One region of the Streptomyces odontomachicola genome, then DNA from elsewhere that is predicted to be linked to it. Evidence: riboswitches for the same ligand, from Rfam matches in the RefSeq annotation. Region 1 holds a riboswitch; each other region holds the start of a gene.

Region 1 (5,693 bases):
CAGCATCAGCCCGCTGAGGATGGTCAGGATCTGCCGGTGACTGAGGACCCCTGGTCCCCCGGTCGGCGCCGACCCCGATATGTCAGGGGATTTCGTCGTGCTCACTCTGATATGTCCTTCTGCTTCATGGTCACGGCGCGGTCCAGGTCGTCCCGGTCCTGTCCCTGTGTCCCGTTCTGCTGCTCCTGCTCCTGCTGACCGGACCTGGGAGCGGGCGCGGCCGCCGGCGGGTGCCCGGTGTGCCGGTGCCACCCCTCCTCCAGGTCGTCGTTGAGGCGGCCCATCAGCCGTACGAGGTCGTCCCGGTCCTTCGCCGACCAGGTCTCCAGCACCTCGGCGAGCTCCGCGTCCCGCTGGCGCCGGTACTCCTCGTACGTCGCGCGTCCCGCCTCGGTCGCGCGCAGCAGGGTGCCGCGGCGGTCCTCCTGCGCGCGGTAGCGCTCCACCAGCCCGCGCTCCACCAGCGAGCGCACCTGGCGGCTCACGGTCGAGAGGTCGAGCAGCGCGTCGGCGGCCAGGTCGGTCGCCCTGCGGTCGCCCTGCACGACGAGCTTGGCCAGCAGCACGCGGTCCGCCGCGCTCGCGTCCGTCCTGGCGCTCTGCCGCCAGGCGGTGACCAGCCGCGCGAACCGCACGACCTGCGTGCCGAGCCCGGCCGCCGCCTCGTCGAGACCGGCCGAGCGCCCCGGCGCCGCGGGGCCCGGTGCGGCGCCCGCCTCTCCCCCTGCGCCCCCTGCGGTGGGGCCTTCGCCCGCCGCCTTTACCTGTACGTGAATCTCCGTTGCCCTTTTCATAAAGTTGCTTGTGGCTACCAAGTCGGAGTGTCCACGATGTTGCTTGTATTCAGCAAGTTGGTTTTCCGGGTGACCGGGCGGAGCGGAAGGATCCGCATTCGCGGTGTTCGTCCGGTCGCCTCAAGTGGCTTGTGGCGTACGTGAGTTGACGGTTGCACGAGGGTATTGCTGGGGCGACAGCGCCGTTACCTTCGGGTAGCGCGTGTGCCGACCACGGGAGTCCCGATGCGTGTCACCCCCCATGCACGACCGCTCTTCTCCGCCCTGTCCGCCGTCGCGGCGGCCGCGCTGCTCGCCCCGCCGGGGGTGGCGTACGCGGAGGACAGCGCGGGAACCACTGCGTCCGCGGACAAGGTGAGCCCTGCTGCGAGCGCGCCGGCGAAGGGCTCCCCCGCGCCCCGCTGGAGCACCCAGGGCCGCTGGCTCACCGACGAGCGAGGCCGGGTCGTGCTCACCCAGGGCGTGAACGAGGTCGAGAAGAACCCGCCGCACGCCCCCGACGCCGTGGGCTTCGGCGAGGACGACGCGGCCTTCCTCCAGCGCGAGGGGTTCACGACCGTGCGGCTGGGGGTGATCTGGGCGGCGGTGGAGCCGCGGCCCGGCGCGTACGACGACGCCTATCTGGCGCGGATCAGGAAGACGGTCGAGATGCTGCACCGGCACGGCATCTCGGCGCTGCTCGACTTCCACCAGGACATGGTCAACCCGCGCTTCCAGGGCAACGGGTGGCCGGACTGGGCGGTGCTCGACAAGGGCGCGCCCAATCTCGTCAAGGCCGGATTCCCCGCCAACTACTTCCTCAACGCGGGGGTGAAGAACTCCTACGACAGCTTCTACGAGAACCGCCCGGCCTCCGACGGCAAGGGCATCGCGGACCACTACACGGACGCGTGGGCGCATGTCGCTCAGCAATTCCGGGGAACGCGCGGGGTGATGGGCTTCGACCTGTTCAACGAGCCCTTCCCCGGGAACCGTTTCCTGGGCTGTCTGCTGCCCACCGGGTGCAAGGAGCAGGACGCGCGGCTGTCGGCGGTGCAGCAGAAGGCGGTGGACGCGATCCGGCGGGTGGATGCGCGGACGACCGTCTATTACGAGCCGATGCAGTTCTTCAACATCGGGATACCGACCCGGGTCTCGCTCAAGGGCCGCAATCTGGCGATGTCCTTCCACGATTACTGCACTTCGCAGGCCGTTCTGCACAACTACTTCGGCTGCAAGGGCCCGGACGCGGCCGTCTTCGCCAACGCGGAGAAGCAGTCGCGCGCACACCAACAGGGGCTGCTGCTCACCGAATTCGGCGCCATCACGGCCGAGGATGTACTGCGTTCCCAGACCGACCTGGCGATGAAGAACAAGGTCGGCTACCAATACTGGGCCTACACCGGAAACGACCCGACCACCGCGGGCCCCGGCGACGAACAGGCCCTGGTCTTCAACACCAAGCGCCCGCCCCGCGACGGCAATGTCGACTGGAAGAAGCTCGACGCCGTGTCGGTCCCGCATCCCGACCGGGTGGCCGGGATTCCGCGAGATTACGGCTACGACCGCGAGGCGCGCGCCTTCGACCTGCGCTATACGCCGGAGAAGGCGGGCGGCGGCGCCTTCGGGGACGGCTCGGTGACCACGGTCCGGATTCCCGCGCACAGTTATCCGGAGGGATATCGCGTACGGGCCGAGGGTGCGCGGGTGACCTCCGGGCCTGACGCGCGGACGCTGCGGCTGGAGCTGAAGCCGGGCGCGGAGGAGGTACGGGTGTCGGTCCGGCCGACGGACGGCTGAGCGGCGGGAGTTGTCAGCCGTACGGGGTACGTGAAGGGGGCGTACGTGGAGGTGGCGTACGCGGAACGGGCGTACGTGGAGGAGCGCCCGTGGAGGGGCGGGCTCAGCCGTTGCGGAGGCCCGCCCTGCGCCTCTCCCTCGCCTCCCTCGCCTCCCATTCGGCGCGGGTCATCGCGTACTCGACATCGCCCTGCTCAGAGCCCTCGATCGGGTCGGGCCAGTCGCCGAAGCTGGTGCGCACGAAGCGCAGGCCGGCCTTTTCCATGACCCGGCGCGAGGCGGTGTTGACGGTCATCGTGTGGGCCGTCACCCGCCGGACGCCGAGCTCGGTGAAGCCCCTGCGGAGCAGGGCGCGGGCGCCCTCGGTCGCGTAGCCGCGGCCCCAGACGGCGCGGCGCAGCCGGTAGCCGAGCTCGACCTCGTACGGCTCCGCCTCCCACAGCGGGCGGAACTCGAACCAGCCGAGGAACTCCCGCGTGGCCCGCTCCCGCGCCGCCCAGTAGCCCACCGTGCCCGGTCCTGCACCCAGGCCGGGGTGGCGGCGGAGCATGCGCGGGAGGTCCTGGGTACGCAGGGTCTCGCGGGGTGTGGGCCTGCCGCCGTTGAGGTAGCGCATCACGGCCGGGTCGGCGTCGAGCTCGGTCAGGCGGTCCAGATCGTCCGGGGTGAGCGGGCACATGAGCAGCCGCTCGGTCTCCCAAGGGGTGTGCATGGGCCGATACTTGGGGCTGCGGAGCGCGTTGGCAACCGGTTTGCGGCGCCGAGAAAAGTTCCGAATTTCCAGGATTTCCCTTTTCGGGTGACGGTTGCGGTCGACGGCAGTGATTCGCGTCACCTTTTCCGCGCGGATGGATCTTTCCTCGGGGTGAGTCCGGGCCCATTTCCCTATCCCGGGCGATGAGTTGACGCACCGTCCAGCATTCCCCTTCTTCTCCGGCAGGGAATCCCGGAAAGGAATACGGGGGTTGTTCGGGGTCGCCTTTCCTGCCTACGTTCGGCTCGACCCCCGGGCGGAGCGCCGAATCCTGCCGCCGTCCGGACAACACACCCGTGCACTTTCGGCAGGAGCGGGGGAACCGCGCAGGCCGCCGTTGCGGAATTCCGGAACGGCTCGGGGTGAAGCCGCACAGCACGCAGCGGCCGGGCCTCTCCAGCCCGAACCCGACAGCTCACCCCGCAGGCGTCACCGGAGAGGAAAGCACCATGGCCGCTCAAGGCAAGCACCGCCGTCCGAAGTCCGCTTCCCGTCGCCTGCACAAGGGGTTTGTCGCCGTGAACACAGGGGGCGCCGCCCTCGTTCTGCCCGCGGTCGGAGCGGGCGCCGCCCACGCCGCGCCCGCCGAAAAGCCCGCGGCGGCGGAGCGGACCGGCGCCTCGAACTCGGGCGACGGCTCCAGCGCCTCCCAGACCTATTCGGTGGCTCCCGGGGATTCCCTCCACAAGATCGCGGAAAGGTTCTCCGTCGACGGCGGCTGGAAGAAGCTCTACGAGGAGAACCGGGACGCCGTGGGCGCCGATCCCTCGATGATCCTTCCGGGCACGAAGCTGACGGTCGGAGCGAACTCGGGAGGGGCGAACTCGGGCGGAGAGTCCCGGAGTTCCGGCCCCGCGCCGTCGCCGCAGGGAAGCGCGAATGCGCAGCAGAGTGCGTACTCCGACAACCTCGACGGGTGGATCAGGGAATCCCTCGACATCATGAAGCAGCACGGAATTCCCGGCAGCTACGAGGGAATTCACCGCAACATCATGAGGGAGTCCGGCGGCGACCCGCGCGCCACGAACGGCTACGACTCCAACGCCGCAGCCGGCACGCCATCCCAGGGCCTCCTCCAGGTGATCGCCCCCACTTTCGCCGCCAACCACGTCCCGGGAACGTCCCAGGACCCCTTCGACCCGGTCGCCAACATCACCGCGGCATGCAATTACGCGGCGAAGCAGTACGGGTCGATCGACAACGTGTCGGGGGCGTACTGAGGGGTTCGGTCCCGCACCCTGCTGTGTCCGGTGGCCGCACGGCCACCGGACACAGCGCTGCGTGCAGACCCGGGCCACGCCGCGACCCACACCCCGGCCGGCCCGCTTGCACTTCCCTCCCCCGCTCTTGGACTTTCGTGCCGTGCGGGACCCCTGGGGTTGACGGGGTTGTGGAGGGGTCGGAGTCTGAGCTTTGGGCTTTGTGTCCGATTGCCGGTTCTCTTGTGGAGGCAGTTTGTCCGCCGCCAGAACTCCCGCCGCGCTCCTCTCCCTCGCCCTCCTGGCCGCCGCCCCGCCCGCGCTCGCCTCGGACCGGCCCGCCGCCGACCGTCAACCCGCCGAGCACCGCGCCTCTGACCAGCGGCCCGCCGGTCAGCACGCCGATCCCCGTCCGCTGCCGGTCGTTTCGCCCACGCCGCAGCAGCTCAGCCGTACGGGGCCCGGCCTCCCCCTCCCGCACAAGATCCGGGTCGTGACCGGCAAGGACACCGATCCGGCCGCGCAGCGGCTGCTCACCACGGTGCTGCGCGGCAGCGGCGTACGCGTCGAAGAGGCCCGTGCCGCCGCGCCGGGACGGGTGAACCTCCTGCTCGGCGCGGCCCGGCGGCCCGACATCGCGCGGGCCCTGCGCGGGACCGCCGTACCCGACCGCGCCGAGTCGTACGGGCTGCGCGTCGACGCGCGCGGCACCGTCGCGCTGGGCGGGCGTGACGGCGCGGGGCAGTTCTACGCGGTGCAGACCCTGCGCCAACTCATCGCGGGAGCAAAGAAGTCGGCGCTCCCCGGCGTCGCGGTCGCCGACCGTCCCGCGATGCCGCTGCGCGGCAGCATCGAGGGCTTCTACGGCAAGCCCTGGACGGCGGCCGAGCGCCTGGACCACATGGACTTCCTCGGCGACACCAAGGCCAACACCTACGTCTACGCGCCGAAGGACGACCCCTACCACCGCGAGAAGTGGCGCGAGCCCTACCCCGCGAAAACCCTCTCCGAGCTGCGCGAACTCGTCGACCGCGCACGTGCGAACCACGTGCGGTTCACCTTCGCCGTCTCCCCCGGCAACTCGATCTGCTACTCCGACCCGGACGACCTCAAGGCGCTGAAGGCCAAGCTGCGTTCGCTGTACGACATCGGCGTGCGCTCCTTCTC
Region 2 (5,693 bases), on a different contig from region 1:
CTGCCGCAGCGGGTAGAACTCGCCGTCCCTGTCCCGCGCCTCGGTCACGCCGTCCGAGTACGCCACCAGCATCCGGCCCGCGGGGAGTTCGAACCTGCGCACCCGCTGCGGCCCCGTCGCCAGCTCCCCGAGCCCGAGCGGCAGCCCGTACTCCTCCTCCAGCGGCTCCAGCGGGGTGACCTCGTCGGGGCCGAGGCGGAAGAGCGGCGGGTGGCCGCGCGCCAGTACGCGGACGACCTCCTCGTCCTCGGGGAGCTCCATCAGGACGGCGGTGGCGAAGAGTTCCCCGGCGCTCTGCGGCGGCTCAGGGACGGCCGGCGCGCCCTGCGGGCGCCCCTGAGACCCCTTACGGGCTGCCCTGACAGGGTCCTCAGGGGGCGGCGCGGTGCTCGGCAGCATCCCGGCCTCGGCGTCCTCGCGGTCCAGCGCCAGCGCGGCCTCGATGCGGTCGGCCACCTCGGGCAGGTCGGTGCAGACCGTGGCCGCCTCGCGGAACGACGCCAGGATGGTGGCCACGGTGCCGGTGGCGCCGATTCCCTTGCCCCTGACATCGCCGATCAGCACCCGCAACCCGTACGGGCTGCGGCGGACGCCGTAGAGGTCGCCGCCGATCAGCGCCTCGTCGGTCGCCGCCTGGTAGCAGCCCGCCATCCGTACGGGGCCGATGTGCTCGGGGAGCGGGCGCAGCAGCGCGAGTTGGGCCGCCTGCGCCACCGCGCGCACCTGGCTGAGCTGCCGGGCCGCCCGTACACGCGCCACCGACAGCAGGGTGACCAGGACGGTGACGATGCAGACGGTGATCATCGCGCCGGAGAGGTGCTCGTTGTACTCCTTGGTCGCGCTGATGTCGAGGATCACCAGCATCAGGGCGCAGGCGAAGCCCGTGGCGAGGGTGCCGAGCGGCGGGTAGACCAGCGCGCCGAGCAGGACCGAGGCGCTCAGCAGGGAGCCGAAGAAGTACCGCGGCGGAACGGTCACCTCCAGGGCGACCGCGATCACGATGAACAGCGGCGGCAGCCAGCGCACCCAGGTCTGCGGCCACACGGCCGTGTTCTGCGCCCTGACCGCTCTGCCCGTTCCCACGCCCGGCGCTCTCCCTCGTGTCCCGGTGACGGCTCCCGGCTACCAGTGGAACGTCGCGGGCCCCGCCGCGCGGCATGGAGTGGCGCGATCGGGTTGCGCGGCAGGTCCCCAGCGGAACCCCTAGGGGGAGCCCCTCACCTAGGGGCCGGCGCCTCCGGGGCCCCGGGCCAGACCCGTAGGGGTGCCCCTCACCTAGGGGGCCGACCCCTCCGGGGGCCCGGGACCAGGCCCTTAGGGCCCGGCATCCCTTAGGGGGTGACCCTTCCCGTAAGGGAGAACCCGGTCCGGACGAATGGCGGAGGCCGAGTGGCCGACCCGTAGGCGAGCGGCCAGATTGGGACGGTGCCCGAGCGCAGCAGCACAGCAGGAGAGGAAGCCGTCCGGTGCGGAAGAACGTGCCCGTCATAGGGCGGAATGCCCCGTGGTTCGCGCGGTGGATTCCGGCGCTCCTGCTGGCGCTCGGGGTGCTGTGCCGGGTGTTCTTCCCGGCCCCCGAGATGACCGGTGGGCCCTTCTTCTCCGCGGCTCCGCTGGTGGCCGCGCCGTTCTGCACGCAGCGCTGCACGGCCGTCATCGGGGTGCTGGCCTCGGTGTTCTTCGGCGCGCTGCTGGCCCTGGACGGCGACCAGAGCCCGCTCGGCGACGCGATGCGGACCTTGACCATCGTCACCGTCGCCGTGCTCGCGCTGGGCATCAACCGCGCGCTGCGCCGCGGGGACGCGGAGCTCGCCTCGGCGCGCGGCATCGCCGAGGCGGCGCAGCGCGCGGTGCTGCCGCTGCCGCCTTCCCGGATCGGGGCGCTGGAGTTCGGCGCCCGGTACCAGGCCGCCCAGACGGACGCGCGGATCGGCGGCGACCTGTACGCGGTCCAGGAGACCCCCTACGGGACGCGGATGCTGGTCGGCGATGTCAGGGGCAAGGGAATGGGCGCGGTGGAGGCCGTGGTCATCGTGCTCGGCGCCTTCCGCGAGGCGGCCGAGCAGGAGTGGACCCTCGAGGGTCTCACCGCGCGTCTCGAGTGGGCGCTGCACAGGGAGGGCGAACGGCGGCGGGGGCTCGACCAGTTCGAGGGCTTCACCACCGCGGTGCTGGCCGAGGTGCCGGCCGACCGCCCGGACACGCTGCGCATCGTGAACCGCGGCCACCCTCCGCCGCTGCTGATCGAGGGCGACGGGACGGTGCGGAGCCTGGATCCGACCGGGTACGCGCTGCCGCTGGGCATGCCGGAGCTCGGGGTGTGGCCCGACCGCGCCGACGAGGTCACCTTCTCCGTGGGCTCGCAACTGCTGCTCTACACCGACGGGTTGTCCGAGGCCAGATCGCATCTCGACGGTTCCTTCTACGAGCCGGCCGAACGCCTCGCCGGCCTGCGCTTCGACACCGCCGACTCGCTGCTCGACGCCGTGATGGCGGACGTGCTCGCGTACACCGGGGGCGGCGGCACCACCGACGACCTGGCGCTGCTCGTGGCGCGGCGCTCCGGTTCCGTGCTGCACGAGAAGCCCCGTACGGGTTTCGCCGGAGGCAGCGCGGCGGCCTTCGGACGGCTGCCCAGGAGTGGGGCGCCCGGGGGCGAAGCCCCTGAGGGGGACGGGGTCCCCAAGGGAGACGGAGTCCCTAGGGGAGAGGGAGCCCCTAGGGGAAGCGGAGCTCCTAGCGGAGACGGAGCCCCTAGGGGTACGGGGTCTGACCAGGGGTGACGGTCCGGGGCGCGGCCGGTCCATGATCACGTTCGAGAAGCAAAATCGTGAGGAGCACGTGAAGGCCGCCGGGCGCCGTGACCGTTCCTCAACCGCCGCGATCGCGGCCCGCGTTGGTCACTCTCGGCGATCGCATGGCTCAAAACGGGTGATTCAGCGCCCCAATTGCCCTCCGCTGGGCGGAAACTGCGGGGCGACGGCGACTACAAAATCACCGGAACGGCTTGGAATAAAGCCACCGACTCTATTAACGTTCGATAACGCAGCGCGGTCGTCACTGCCGTCACGAGAGACGGCACCGTGCGCCGTCGCCGAATCCCGTACGTGCTCCATCACGAGCCACAACTCGATAGGCAGCACCGAGGGAACCGGGGAACCACCCCTGCTCGACGGCCGTCCACACGGTCGCCCGAGGAGGGTTCCTCACCGTCCGACCCCTAGGGGCCGTACGGGAGGTCCGGGGTGAATCGGGTGCCTTCTCCCACGAGGCACCCGTAGGAGACCTTCCTGCTCCGAACCCGTCAGCTAACCCGGTAGGCGAGAAGGAAGGAAAGGAGAACGCCCCCCGTGGCGTCCAACAGGCATGCCCCCGAGGCCCCGCCGGAGACCGGCGGCGCACCGTACGCGCAGGCCGCCGCGTACGACCGGCCCCGGAGCAGGTACGACGAGTACGGCAGCATGGCCGACCCCTACGGGCCCGCCACCACCTTCTTCCCCGCGGCCGAGACCGCCGAGATACCCGTCGCGGCGTACGGTTCCGACGAACAGCCGGGCGACGGCGGCCCGCTGGGCGAGTGGAACCCGACCGAGGAGTCCCTGCGCCCCGTAAGGGGACGGCACAGGGTCGGCAAGCAGCGCGGCGGCGGCATGGCCCGCAGCGGCGCGGTGCTCGGCGTCGGCGTGATCGCCGCGGTCGGCGCCGGCGGCATGGCCACCGCCAAGGACCGCGCGCCGGCGCCCATTTCGATGCCCGACCTCGCCTCGGCCGCCGAGAAGATCCCGGACGCCAAGGAGCTGCCCGGCGTCGGCCGCCTGCTGGCGGACGAGTCCGCCGACGACTCGGTGCTCGCGGGCGCGCCCCTGAGCCAGGCCGGGATCACCGACGGCGACGCGCAGCAGGGCCGCACCGACGCGGGCGAGGCGCTGCGCGCCCGGATACTCGCGCAGGCCGAACAGCAGCAGAACGACGCCGACTCCAAGGCCCGCGAGGCCGCGGCGCAGCAGGCGGCGCACGCGGCGGCGGAGAAGGCGAAGGCCAACGCCGCGGCGGAGCGCAAGGCCGAGGCCGAGAAGAAGGCCAAGATCGAGGCGGAGAAGAAGCGGAAGGCGGAGGCCGAGCGGCTCGCCAAGCTGGCCCGCTCCTTCACGCTGCCGGTCTCCAACTACACGCTCTCCGAGGGCTTCGGCGCCTCCGGCGGCATGTGGCAGTCCACCCACACGGGGCAGGACTTCGCGTCCCCTACGGGTACTCCGGTGAAGGCCATCCACTCCGGCACGATCAAGGAGGCGGGCTGGGCCGGTTCGTTCGGCTACCGCATCGTGCTGCAGCTGGACGACGGTACGGAGCTGTGGTTCTGCCACCTGTCCTCGATGAACAAGTCGGCCGGCGAGAAGGTCGGCACCGGCGACGTCATCGGCAGGGTCGGTTCCACCGGCAACTCCTCGGGCCCGCACCTGCACGTGGAGGTGCACCCCGGCGGGGGCGACGCGATCGACCCGCTGGCGTGGCTCCGGGGCAAGGGGCTCAGCGTCTGAGGAGGCGCCGCGCGGTGTCCCTTACGGGGCCGGCCCCGTAAGGGACGGCCTCCCCACCCCGCCCGCCTCCCGCTTCGGAACGTTCCGCTCACATCCACGCCGCCGCCTCGGACTGCCGGGCGGTCCGACCGGTCAGCGCACCATCCGACCTGTCGCCTCCACGGCGCGCACAGCAGGAGGGGACGGGGCGGCGGCGAACGGGGGCCTCCCCTGCCCCCTCTCCCCTCCGCACGCATCCGTACGCATCCGTACGGAAGACCCCGGCGGTCCTGGTGGCTCACCCCCCGACACCAGGGCCGCCGGCCCCTCCCCGTACGGGATCCCTAGGGGCTCCGCCCTCCCCTTACGAGACCCCTAGTGGCCTTGGCTTCGGGCCCTGGCCTCGGCGTCCGGCCTCCCCTTACGGGGCTTGTCCGCAGGGAAATGTCCGTGCCGGGCGGAAGCGGCGGAGTTACGGTCTACGCCATGGCTGACACCACCCGGAACACCCCTTCCCCTCACTCCATGGAAGACCGGCGCCCCCTCGGCACGCTCGCCGTCTCCCCCCTCTCGCTCGGCGGCAACGTCTTCGGCTGGACCGCCGACGAGTCCGCCTCCTTCGCCGTGCTGGACGCGTACCTCGCCGCCGGCGGCAACTTCATCGACACCGCCGACGTCTACTCGGCCTGGGTGGACGGCAACGCGGGCGGCGAGTCCGAGACCGTGATCGGCAAGTGGCTGGCGGAGCGCGGCAGTTCCGTGCGCGACCAGGTCGTCATCGCCACCAAGGTCGGCGCGCTGGCGCCGAACAACGGCCTCGCCGCGACGACGATCAAGGCCGCGGTCGAGGACTCCCTGCGCCGGCTGCGCACCGACCGCATCGATCTCTACTACACGCACTACGACGACGAGAGCGTCGAGGTGTCGGAGTTCCTCACCGCGCTCGACGCGCTGGTCAAGGAGGGCAAGGTCCGCGAGATCGCCGCCTCCAACATCAGCCCCGCGCGCCTCCAGGAGTCCCTGGACTTCAGCGCGCGCGAGGGCCTGGCCCGCTATGTGGGCCTCCAGCCGCACTACAACCTGATGTCCCGCGACACGTACGAGGGCGAGCTCGAGCGCATCGCGGCGCGCGAGGGCCTGGGCGTCATGCCGTACTACGCGCTGGCCTCGGGCTTC
Region 3 (5,693 bases), on a different contig from region 1:
TGCGCCGGTTCGCGGAGGAGGGCCCGACCCCGGAGGAAATGGAGCGCGCCCAGGCCCAGTTGGAGCGCGAGTGGCTGGACAGGCTCGCGACCGTCGGCGGCCGCGCCGACGAACTGTGCCGGTACGCCGTCCTGTTCGGCGACCCGCAGCTCGCCCTCGGCGCGGTCTCCCGCGTCCTGGACATCACCGCAGACGAGGTGCAGGCGGTCGCCGCTGCCAGGCTGCGCCCCGACAACCGCGCCTCGCTGGTGTACGAACCGACCGCCGAAGCCGCCGACGAGGCCGAAGAGACCGAGGCCGACGAGAACGAGGAGCACGGCCAGTGAGCGACGCCGAAGCGCCCACCCCGGAGATGACCTTCCACCCGCAGCCGCGCGGCGGTCAGCCGAAGCCCTGGGCGTTCCCCGCCCCGGAGCGCGGCACGCTGCCCAACGGCCTGACCGTGCTCCGCTGCCACCGCCCTGGCCAGCAGGTCGTGGCCGTCGAGATCTGCCTCCAGGCGCCGCTGGACGCCGAGCCCGAGGGCCTGGACGGCGTCGCGACGATCATGGCGCGGGCCTTCTCCGAGGGCACGGACAAGCACGACGCCGAGGAGTTCGCCGCCGAGCTGGAGCGCTGCGGCGCCACCCTCGACGCGTACGCGGACCACCCCGGCGTCCGGGTCTCCCTGGAGGTCCCGGCCTCCCGGCTGCCCAAGGCGCTCGGGCTGCTCGCCGACGCGCTGCGCGCGCCCGCGTTCCCCGACGGCGAGGTCGAGCGCCTCGTCGCCAACCGCCTGGACGAGATCCCGCACGAGCTGGCCAACCCGGCGCGCCGCGCGGCCAAGGAGCTCTCCAAGGAGCTGTTCCCCGCCGAGTCCCGGATGTCCCGGCCCCGGCAGGGCACCGAGGAGACCGTCGCGCGGATCGACGCCGCCGCCGTGCGCGCCTTCTACGAGGCCCACGTACGCCCGGCCACCGCGACCGCCGTGGTCGTCGGCGACCTGGAGGGCACCGACCTGGACGCGGCGCTCGCCGACACCCTCGGCGCCTGGACCGGTTCCTCGGCCGAGCCGCTCCCTGTGCCCCCGGTGACGGCGGACGACAGGGGCCGTGTCGTCATCGTGGACCGGCCCGGCGCCGTGCAGACCCAGCTCAGGATCGGGCGCATCGGCCCGGACCGGCACGACAGCGCCTGGCCCGCGCAGGTGCTGGGCACCTACTGCCTGGGCGGCACGCTCACGTCGCGGCTCGACCGGGTGCTGCGCGAGGAGAAGGGCTACACCTACGGGGTGCGCGCCTCGGGCCTCGTGCTGCGCTCCACCGAGGACGGCGCGGGCGGCGCGGCGCTGCTGTCCGTCTCGGGCTCGGTGGCCACGGACGTGACGGGCCCGGCGCTCGCCGACCTGTGGAAGGTGCTGCGCACCCTCGCCGAGGGCGGGCTCACCGACGAGGAGCGCGACGTCGCCGTGCAGAATCTGGTGGGCGTCGCGCCGCTCAAGTACGAGACGGCGGCGGCCGTCGCCGACACCCTGGCCGACCAGGTCGAGCAGCACCTCCCCGACGACTACCAGGGGCAGCTTTACGCCCGCCTCGCCGAGACCGGCACGGTCGAGGCCACGGCGGCCGCGGTGAACGCCTTCCCGGCCGACCGCCTGGTCACGATCCTGGTCGGCGACGCGTCGCAGATCGCGGAGCCCGTGCGCGAGTTGGGCATCGGCGAGGTCACGGTGGTCACCGGGGGCTGAGGCCGTACGGGATCCCGTACGCGGCGCACCGAAAGGCGCATAGCGGGCAATTCGGATGGCTCGGCCAGAAGGGGCCGGGGGCGGAAGCAGTCGCCCCCGGCCCCTTCGCGTGCCGCGCCTGTGGTGATCCTGTGTTCGTTCACGGCCGCTTTCGTGCCTGGCCCCTGCCGTTCGCGTGCCGAAACCTGACCCCTCCTGAGCTGAATGTCCGCCATGTCCGGCGTTATGCCCGAAATGGCCCGTGGTGCCCGGGTGGTGGGTGTGGCAAGGCCAACAAAAACCCGGATCGGCTTGGTGGTCCGTTGATGGCCCGTTTAGCTTCGGTGCCGCTCCTCGTCAGAAGTGACCGCGCCCGCGGCCGACGGAGAGCCATCGCCGAGTCCCCGTACGGCGCGAGCCAGGGGAGCCGGGGACCCACACGTCCCTTGGGGTGAATCGGCCGCCTTCGCGCGAGCGGTGGCGACCGTAGGAGACCTTCCTGCTCCGAACCCGTCAGCTAACCCGGTAGGCGAGAAGGAAGGAAAGGAGTCGCGCCGACTCATGGCGTTCATCCGTGCCACCGGGAAGCACCGTGCGCCCAGCCGCACCCGCCGCAGGGTCTCCTCCGGCGCCGCAGGCATCGCGGGCATAGCCGCCGTCGGCGTCGTCGGCGCCGTCGCCTCGCCCGCGCTCGCCGACGCCGGCTCGCCCTCCCCCGACGACACCGGGCTGACCCGGGCCATCGACCTGGACGGCTCCGTCGCCGACACCGTCGCGCACCAGGCCGACGCGCAGCAGACCGCCGCCGAGAAGGCCGAGGTCGAGGCCGCGGCGAAGAAGGCCGCAGCCGAGGCCAAGGAGAAGGCCAAGGAGGCCAAGAAGAAGGCCGAGGAGGCCAAGCGCAAGGCCGCGGCCGAGAAGGCGAAGAAGGAGCGCGAGGAGCGCGAGCGCTCCGCCCGCGCGGCCGAGTCCAAGCGCGCGCAGCTCAGCGGCTACATGGCGCCCGTCGCCAACCCGCAGCTCTCCACCCCGTACCAGTCCTCCAGCGGCCTGTGGTCGTCCGGCAGCCACACCGGCGTCGACTTCCACGCCGACATGGGCACCAAGGTCAACGCCGTCGCCGCGGGCGAGGTCGTGGAGGCCGGCGACGGCGGCGCCTACGGCAACAACATCGTGATCAAGCACAAGGACGGCCACTACAGCCAGTACGGCCACCTGTCGTCCATCGGCGTGTCCGTCGGCCAGACCGTGAGCGCGGGTCAGCAGATCGCGCTCTCCGGCAACACCGGCAACACCACGGGCCCGCACCTGCACTTCGAGATCCGCACCGGACCGGACTACGGCTCGGACATCGACCCGGTCGCGTACATGCGCAGCAAGGGCGTCTCCCTCTGAGTCCGAGTCTCCGAGACCGGCCCCTGAGTCCGACTCGCTGAGAAACGGCCCCCGACCGCATGACGGCCGGGGGCCGTTTTCACGCCGTATTCACGGGAATTGACCTCGGCGCATCGGAATTCCCGCGCGCTTGCCATACAGTCCATGCCATGCGAATTTCCGCGCACGCGGTCTGTTCGGCGATCCGCGACGACATCGTCGGCGGGGCGTTCCCGCCCGGCGCGCGGCTCACCGAGGACGCTCTGGCCCGGCGGTACGGCGTGTCCCGGGTGCCGGTGCGCGAGGCGCTGCGCACCCTGGAGTCGGAGGGCTTCGTGTGCACCCGCAGGCACGCCGGCGCCTGCGTGGCCGAGCCCACCGCGCGGGAGGCCGCCGACCTGCTGGAGGTGCGCGCGCTGCTGGAGCCGCTGGGCGCGGCCCGCGCGGCGCAGCGCCGCAGCGGCGCGCACCTGAAGGTGCTGAGCGGGCTGGTCAGGCTCGGCCAACAGCGGCTTGACCAGGGGCAGTTGTCGGATCTGCGGTCACTGGAGCAGTGGTTCCACGAGACCCTGGCGCAGGCCACAGGGAGCCCGGGCCTGACCTCGCTGCTCACCCAGCTCCGCCGCAAGATCGCCTGGCTGTACGCGGTGGAGGCCCCGGCCCGTACGGCAGCGGCCTGGCAGGAGTACGGCGCGCTCACGGACGCGGTGGCGCGCGGCGACGCGGAGCGCGCCCGTTCCCTGATGGCCCGGCACACCGAGCGCACGGCCGCGCTGCACCGGCTGCGCGGACCGCACGCTGAGCCCCCGGGGCGGCCGTACGCGGAGTCCCCGAAAGGGCCGCGGGCCGAATCCACGGAAAGGGCATCCCCGAAAAGCGCCGTGAGCGAAACGAAACCTGCCGTCAACACGGCACGCGACCGCATTTAACAGCCGTCGTATAGAGCGCGGCACAGAGGGGCCGAAAAGCAACAGGAGGGAATTCCCGCGTGCGGCGCGGGAATTCCCTCCGGTCGTCTGCGAAAGGCGCGTCCGGGGGTGCGGCCCCGGACGCTGAGCGGTCGGCTCAGACGGTCTCGGGGAGCTCCTCGAGACCCTCGGCGACCAGCTTCGCCAGGCGGTCGAGCGCGGACTCCGCGTCGTCCGACTCCGAGGCCAGCACGATCTCGTCACCGCCCTCGGCGCCGAGGCCGAGGACGCCGAGCATGGAGGCGGCGTTGACGGGGTTGCCGTCCTCGCCCTTCTTCACGGTGACCGGCACGCCCGCGGCGTTCGCGGCACGGCAGAAGATCGAGGCGGGGCGGGCGTGCAGGCCCTCGGCCCAGCCGACGGTGACACGGCGCTCAACCATGGTGTTGCCCTTCGGTTGCTGCTGGTGTGACTGTGACGGTTGTCTGGACCAGTCTTGCACGGGACGGCCGCACACCCGTGCCCGCCTCCGCCAGGGAGGGAAGGGCCGGCGGCGCCGGTCCCTCCGGTGCCCCGAGGGGCCTCACGGCCCTCTGTCCGCATCCGCCGCAGGGCCTACCCTGAGGCCATGCAGTCCCCCGCGGAACGTGCGTACCCCCAGCACTGGGAAGCCGACGTCGTCCTGCGCGACGGCGGCACCGCCCTGGTCAGGCCCATCACCGAGGACGACGCCGAGCGGCTGACCCGCTTCTACGAGCGGGTTTCCGACGAGTCGAAGTACTACCGCTTCTTCGCCCCGTATCCGCGGCTCTCCCACCGGGACGTGCACCGTTTCACGCACCACGACTACGTGGACAGGGTCGGCCTCGCGGCCACCGTCGGCGGCGAGTTCATCGCCACCGTCCGCTACGACCGCATCGACGCCACGGGCCGCCCGGCCTCCGCGCCCGCCGAGGAGGCCGAGGTCGCCTTCCTCGTACGCGACGACCAGCAGGGACGCGGGGTGGCCTCGGCGCTGCTGGAGCACATCGCGGCGGTCGCGGGGGAGCGGGGCATCCGCAGGTTCAGCGCCGAGGTGCTGCCCGCGAACAGCAAGATGATCAAGGTGTTCACGGACGCGGGCTACTCACAGCGCCGCAGCTTCGAGGACGGTTCGGTCCACCTCACCCTGGACCTGGAGCCCACCGAGCGCTCCCTCGCCGTGATGCACGCGCGCGAGCAGCGGGCCGAGGCCCACTCCGTGCGGCGGCTGCTCGCCCCGCGCTCGGTCGCCGTGATCGGCGTGAGCCGCGGCCCGGGCGGCGCGGGGCGCACCGTGCTGGAGGGGCTGCGCGCCGGGGGCTTCACGGGGAGTGCGTACGCGGTCAACAGCAACCTTCCGGCGGCGAGCGAGGCGGAGTCGGGCGGCGCGGAGGGCGGCGCCGAGCTGGGCGGCGTGCCCGCCTACCGTTCCGTTGCCGAGCTGCCCGAACCGGTCGACCTGGCCGTCGTCGCCGTGCCGGCCGCGCAGGTCAGCAGCGTCGTGCGGGAGTGCGGCGAGCACGGCGCGCAGGGCCTGGTCGTGCTCTCCGCCGACTTCGGCCGCGACGAGCAGCGCGAACTCGTGCGGCTCGCCCGCTCGTACGGGATGCGGCTCATCGGTCCGAACGCCTTCGGGCTGATGAACACCGCGCCGGACGTGCGGCTCAACGCGACGCTCTCCCCCG
Region 4 (5,693 bases), on a different contig from region 1:
TGTCGGAGGCCGATGACTTCGCCGACCGGGCCAGCCGTACCCAGGAGCGCATCGACCTCAAGAAGCGCCAGGCCGAGGAGCGGAAGCGCAAGGCCGAGGAGGCGGCGCGCAAGGAGGCGATGCGCCCCAAGTTCTCGCTCCCCGTGGACCAGAAGGGGCTGAGCGCCACCTTCGGTTCGGCCGGCGTGAACTGGATGTCGCTGCATTCCGGCATCGACTTCCCCGTCAGCGAGGGCACCCCGGTGAAGGCCGCGACCGACGGCACCGTCACCACCCAATTCGACGTGTCCTTCGGCAACATGGCGAAGGTGACCAGCAAGGACGGTACGGAGACCTGGTACTGCCACCTCAGCAGCACCAAGATCCGATCCGGTGAGGTGAAGGCCGGAGACGTGATCGGCTACTCCGGCACCACCGGCAACTCCACGGGCCCGCACCTCCACTTCGAGGTCCACCCCGGCGGCGGCGACGCCGTCGACCCGCTCCCCTGGCTCCGCGACAAGGGCCTCAACCCGGAGTGATCACCGCTCTCCTCCGCTGACCCGGACCCCCGGGGCAGCGCGCAAGGGCCCGGCGGTCACCGACCAACCGGGCCCTCACGTACAGCCACGTACGACCACGTACGACGGCAACGCGGCGAACCGCCGGAGGCTAGAGCTTCTCCACCGGCGCATACCGCAGCAGCAGCCGCTTCGGCTTCTCGCCGCCGAAGTCGATCGTCGCCTCCGCCTTGTCGCCGATGCCCTTGACCGCGACGACCGTGCCCAGGCCGAAGGTGTCGTGGCTGACCCGGTCGCCCGTCGCCAGCGAGATCGTGGGCTTCTCCCTGCCGCCGCGCCGCGTCGCGAATCCGCTGGGCCCGCCGCCCCCGCCACTCCGGGTGGAGGAGAGCGAGGCGCCGATGCCGCCGCTCGAACTCACCGCCGCGCCCGCGCCCTTGCCCGTGCGCTTCCACTCCACGTACGTCTCCGGGATCTCCTCCAGGAAGCGGGACGGCGGGTTGTACTGCGGCTGGCCCCAGGCGCTGCGCATGCCGGAGCGGGTGACATACAGCCGCTCGCGTGCGCGGGTGATGCCGACGTACGCCAGGCGCCGCTCCTCCTCCAGCTCCTTGGTGTTGCCCAGCGCGCGCATGTGCGGGAAGACGCCGTCCTCCATGCCGGTCAGGAACACCACGGGGAACTCCAGGCCCTTGGCGGTGTGCAGGGTCATCAGCGTGACGACCCCCTGGTCCTCGTCCTCTTCGCCCTCGTCCGGGATCTGGTCGGAGTCGGCGACCAGCGCGACCTGCTCCAGGAAGTCGGCCAGCGTGCCCGGCTCGTCCTCGCCGCGCTCCTGCTCGAACTCCAGGGCCACGGCGGCGAGTTCCTGCAGGTTCTCGATGCGGGTCTCGTCCTGCGGATCGGTCGAGGCCTGCAGCTCGGCGAGATAGCCGGTCTGCTCCAGCACCGCCTCCAGCACGGTCGCGGGTCCCGCGCCGGACTCGACGATCGTACGGAGCTCGTCCATCAGCGCGTTGAAGCGCCGGACGGCGTTCGCGGAGCGCGCGGCCATGCCGTACGCCTCGTCCACCCGGGGCAGCGCCTGCGGGAAGGTGATCTTCTCGCGGGAGGCCAGCGCCTCGATCATGGCCTCGGCGCGGTCGCCGATGCCGCGCTTGGGCACATTGAGGATCCGGCGCATCGAGACCGAGTCCTCGGGGTTGGCGAGCACCCGCAGATAGGCCAGGACGTCGCGGACCTCGCGCCGCTCGTAGAAGCGGACGCCGCCGACCACCTTGTACGGCAGGCCGACGCGGATCAGCACCTCTTCGAAGACGCGGGACTGGGCGTTCGTACGGTAGAAGATCGCGACGTCGGAGGGCTTGGCCTCCCCCGCGTCGGTGAGGCGGTCGATCTCGTCCGCGATGAACTGCGCCTCGTCGTGCTCGGTGTCCGCCACATAGCCGGTGATCGCGCGGCCCGAACCGGCCTGGGTCCACAGGTTCTTGGGGCGGCGGTTCTCATTGCGCTCGATGACGGCGTTGGCGGCGCTGAGGATGGTCTGCGTGGAGCGGTAGTTCTGCTCCAGGAGGATCGTGGTCGCGTCCGGGTAGTCCTCCTCGAACTGGAGGATGTTGCGGATGGTCGCGCCGCGGAACGCGTAGATCGACTGGTCCGCGTCGCCGACCACGCACAGCTCGGCCGGATCGTCCCCGCCGCCGACCAGCTCTCTGACCAGGGCGTACTGGGCGTGGTTGGTGTCCTGGTACTCATCGACGAGCACATGCCGGAAGCGGCGCCTGTAGTGCTCGGCCACGTCAGGGAAGGCGCGCAGCAGATTCACCGTGGTCATGATGATGTCGTCGAAGTCCAGGGCGTTGGCCTCGCGCAGCCGTGCCTGGTACATCGCGTAGGCCTCGGCGAGGGTCTTCTCGAAGCCGTCGGCGGCCTGCGCGGCGAAGTCCTCCTCGTCGACCAGCTCGTTCTTGAGGTTGGAGACCTTGGCGCTGAAGGACTTCGGCGGGAAGCGCTTCGGGTCGAGGTCGAGATCGCGGCAGACCAGGGCCATCAGCCGCTTCGAGTCGGCCGCGTCGTAGATCGAGAAGGACGAGGTGAAGCCCAGCTTCTTCGACTCGCGGCGCAGGATGCGCACGCACGCGCTGTGGAACGTGGACACCCACATCGCCTGCCCGCGCGGGCCGACAAGCTCCTCGACCCGCTCCTTCATCTCGCCCGCGGCCTTGTTGGTGAAGGTGATCGCGAGGATCTGCCCCGGGTGCACGCCCCTGGCGCCGAGCAGATACGCGATGCGGTGGGTCAGCACACGGGTCTTGCCCGAGCCCGCGCCCGCGACGATGAGCAGCGGCGATCCTGTGTGCAGCACGGCGTCGCGCTGCGGCTCGTTCATCCCCTCCAACAGCGCCGCGGTGTCCACGACGGTGCGCGGGGCGCCGTCGCGATACCACGGGTCGCGGGCACCGCCGTCCAAGGCGCCCGCGAAGAGATCGTCGGGTGCCTGCTCGGGGCCCTCGGGATCCGGAGGAGGCGGCGGCTCCTCCTCGGCCGGGGGCTCGAGGTGCGCGAGATAGCTGTCGTCGAAGAGGCTGCTCATCGTCGTCCGAGTCTAGGCGCCACCGCTGACAGGCTGACGCCGTACGCCGGAACCGGCCTGGAAACAGCGGCCCCCGATTCGTTCCCGGCCCGCCCCGGGCGCATTTCCGGGCCGCTCGACGAGGGCGCGGTGAACTCCCCGTACGACCCCTGTGACCTCCCCGTGTGCACTCGGCAACGAAAAGATAACGGACGTATCGCACATCGCCCTTCACATCAGCCACACGCCTTCGCTACCGTGCGTGCGGGCAGTCCGCACCGCTTCGCCGGCGAAAGCGCCGGCACGGGCCGCCCCCGCCGAGTCCGGCCGCACGCGCCGGAGCCGGGGACCCACCGCGTACGCACGTACCGCAGGGGTGAATCGGAGCGCTGACGCGCACCGTAGGGCCGCCTTCCGACGCCCGAACCCGACAGCTAACCCGGTAGGCGGAGCACGGAAGGAGCCGCCGGCCTTGGCGTCCCATCGCAAGCCGCGCACCCGCATACTTCAGTCCGCCAGCACGAAGCGCGGGGCCATAGGCGTCACCACCGCCGCCTTCGCCTCCGTCACCCTCCTCTCCCAGGGCGCCTCGGCCGCACCCTCCGACGACGGGGCGGGCAGCGGCGGCCACACCGGCAGAGCCCCTGTCGAGGATGTGCAGAGGCAGGTGGACCGGCTCTACCACCAGGCCGAGTCCGCCACCCAGAAGTACAACGAGGCCAAGGAGCGCACCCGTTCCCAGCGTTCGAAGCTGGAGGGCGCGCTCAACCAGGTCGCGCAGCGCACCGAGAAGCTCAACGACGCGCGGCGCACGCTCGGCACCTACGCGGCCGCGCAGTACCGCACCGGCGGCATCTCGGAGACCGCCACGCTGCTGCTCACCCAGGATCCGCAGGGCTTCTTCAAGCAGAAGCACATGATGGACAGGATGACCGGCCGCCAGAAGGAGGCCGTCGCCGAGTACGAGAAGCAGCAGCGCGCGGCCGCTTCGCAGCGCTCCGAGGCGACGCAGCGGCTCTCCTCGCTGGCCTCGACGCAGCGCAAGCTCAAGGACAGCAAGCAGGAGGTCCAGGGCAAGCTGGCGGACGCGCGGAAGCTGCTGTCCCGCCTGACCGCGCAGGAGAAGGCCCGGCTCGACGCGCTGGAGCGCAAGAAGGAGGCCGAGGCGCGGCGCAAGGCCGCCGAGGCGGAGAAGCGGGAGCAGGAGCGCCGCGAGCACCAGGGCGGTTCCGATTCCGGCTCCGGTTCTGGTTCCGGTTCCGACGCGGGCTCGGGCTCGGGGGCCGGTTCGCAGGAGGGTTCCGGCGGGGGTTCCTCGGCGTCCTCGAAGGCGGAGAAGGTCATCGCCTTCGCCAAGCAGCAGCTCGGCAAGCCCTACGTCTGGGGCGCCACGGGCCCGTCCTCGTACGACTGCTCCGGGCTCACCCAGGACGCCTGGAAGTCGGCCGGCATATCGCTGCCGCGCACCACCTGGGACCAGGTGAAGATCGGCACGAAGGTCTCCAAGTCCCAGCTCCAGCCCGGTGACTTGGTCTTCTTCTACGACGACATCAGCCATGTGGGCATCTACGCGGGCGGCGGCCAGATGATCCACGCGCCCAAGCCGGGGGCCAACGTGCGCTACGAGTCGATCAACTACATGCCGTTCCACTCGGCGGTGCGGCCGGGCTGACGGCGGGCCGCGGCGCACCGCCGCCCGGGCCTCCGCGCCGGCCGGAAGATCCGGTACGGGCCCGCCCCGCCGCACCCCGGCGGGCGGACCCGTACCGCACTCCTCCGGCCTCCGCTTCTGCTTCCGCTACGCCGGACTCAAGCCCCGCTCAGGTCCACAGGACGGCGATGAAGATGTTCGCCGTGGTCAGCGCGCCGATCGTGCCGAGCACGGAGGACGGCACCTTCTCCTCGTCGCGTTTCACGTAGACCAGGATCAGGACCACCACCAGCAGCGCCAGCTTGATCCCTATCTTGATGTTGTTCACGGGGTTGCTCTCGGCCTGGTTGAGGCCGACCAGCACCGCGCCCGTGACCAGCATGGTCAGCGCGCCGTGCAGCATGCCGGGGGAGATCCGCGCCTCGCCCGTGCGCAGCGACTTCATCTGCGCGAAGAAGCCGCCGAGCAGGGCGGCGATACCGACGATGTGCAGGGCGACGAAGATGTTGATGAGCACGTTCATGGCTCCGGAGGGTATCCGGGGCCATAACACGACCTGTCGGTCAGGGTGGGCGTATGTCCCGCATCGGTCGCGGCCCAACCGGAACGCGTCGCTCCACGGCCCGCGCCGTGAGCCCGCCTCTCCCGCGTGAACGAATGCGGTCAGTCGCGGTCAACGCCGCACGACGGCTCGGGCCGCGCGGCTAGCGTCCTCGCCAGGTGGCCGGCCCCGCCCCTCGGGACCGCCGGCCGCCCCCGCCGAGAACCGGCGGCGGCCGCATTCCCCCTGTGGCGGCCGCCGCCGGTTCCCCTCGCGGGCCGTACGACGCCCGGCGCCGCACCGGCGCCGCACCGGCGCCGCTCAGCACTCAAGGGAGTGACGGCCGCACATGGCCTCCCACCGAAAGACCTCTCCCCGCTCTTTCTCCCCTCGCTCCTCTTCTCCCTCCGCTCTCCCCTCGGCTCCCCG

Evidence for each region. Region 1 has a riboswitch for cyclic di-AMP ahead of ABEE00_RS19400 (LysM peptidoglycan-binding domain-containing protein). Riboswitches for the same ligand answer to the same signal wherever they lie in the genome.
Region 2: linked by a shared signal. The riboswitch ahead of ABEE00_RS32285 (M23 family metallopeptidase) and the one ahead of ABEE00_RS19400 (LysM peptidoglycan-binding domain-containing protein) in region 1 are both predicted to bind cyclic di-AMP.
Region 3: linked by a shared signal. The riboswitch ahead of ABEE00_RS15885 (M23 family metallopeptidase) and the one ahead of ABEE00_RS19400 (LysM peptidoglycan-binding domain-containing protein) in region 1 are both predicted to bind cyclic di-AMP.
Region 4: linked by a shared signal. The riboswitch ahead of ABEE00_RS33495 (C40 family peptidase) and the one ahead of ABEE00_RS19400 (LysM peptidoglycan-binding domain-containing protein) in region 1 are both predicted to bind cyclic di-AMP.

What each region holds. Positions count from the first base shown of each region.
Region 1 covers NZ_JBCFOK010000010.1:45,219-50,911, reverse strand. Annotated here, with positions in the region: gene ABEE00_RS19420 (MFS transporter) at 1-105, opposite strand, end outside; gene ABEE00_RS19415 (MarR family winged helix-turn-helix transcriptional regulator) at 102-794, opposite strand; gene ABEE00_RS19410 (cellulase family glycosylhydrolase) at 1,020-2,573, shown strand; gene ABEE00_RS19405 (GNAT family N-acetyltransferase) at 2,677-3,285, opposite strand; cyclic di-AMP (ydaO/yuaA leader) riboswitch at 3,613-3,772, shown strand; gene ABEE00_RS19400 (LysM peptidoglycan-binding domain-containing protein) at 3,777-4,547, shown strand; gene ABEE00_RS19395 (glycoside hydrolase family 84 protein) at 4,783-5,693, shown strand, end outside.
Region 2 covers NZ_JBCFOK010000023.1:75,775-81,467, forward strand. Annotated here, with positions in the region: gene ABEE00_RS32275 (PP2C family protein-serine/threonine phosphatase) at 1-1,083, opposite strand, end outside; gene ABEE00_RS32280 (PP2C family protein-serine/threonine phosphatase) at 1,467-2,783, shown strand; cyclic di-AMP (ydaO/yuaA leader) riboswitch at 3,111-3,337, shown strand; gene ABEE00_RS32285 (M23 family metallopeptidase) at 3,351-4,538, shown strand; gene ABEE00_RS32290 (aldo/keto reductase) at 5,043-5,693, shown strand, end outside.
Region 3 covers NZ_JBCFOK010000007.1:314,087-319,779, reverse strand. Annotated here, with positions in the region: gene ABEE00_RS15895 (M16 family metallopeptidase) at 1-326, shown strand, start outside; gene ABEE00_RS15890 (M16 family metallopeptidase) at 353-1,726, shown strand; cyclic di-AMP (ydaO/yuaA leader) riboswitch at 2,090-2,251, shown strand; gene ABEE00_RS15885 (M23 family metallopeptidase) at 2,267-3,100, shown strand; gene ABEE00_RS15880 (GntR family transcriptional regulator) at 3,250-4,008, shown strand; gene ABEE00_RS15875 (HPr family phosphocarrier protein) at 4,145-4,429, opposite strand; gene ABEE00_RS15870 (bifunctional acetate--CoA ligase family protein/GNAT family N-acetyltransferase) at 4,616-5,693, shown strand, end outside.
Region 4 covers NZ_JBCFOK010000026.1:76,045-81,737, forward strand. Annotated here, with positions in the region: gene ABEE00_RS33485 (M23 family metallopeptidase) at 1-521, shown strand, start outside; gene pcrA (DNA helicase PcrA) at 652-3,093, opposite strand; cyclic di-AMP (ydaO/yuaA leader) riboswitch at 3,388-3,521, shown strand; gene ABEE00_RS33495 (C40 family peptidase) at 3,545-4,744, shown strand; gene ABEE00_RS33500 (hypothetical protein) at 4,893-5,246, opposite strand; gene ABEE00_RS33505 (C40 family peptidase) at 5,614-5,693, shown strand, end outside.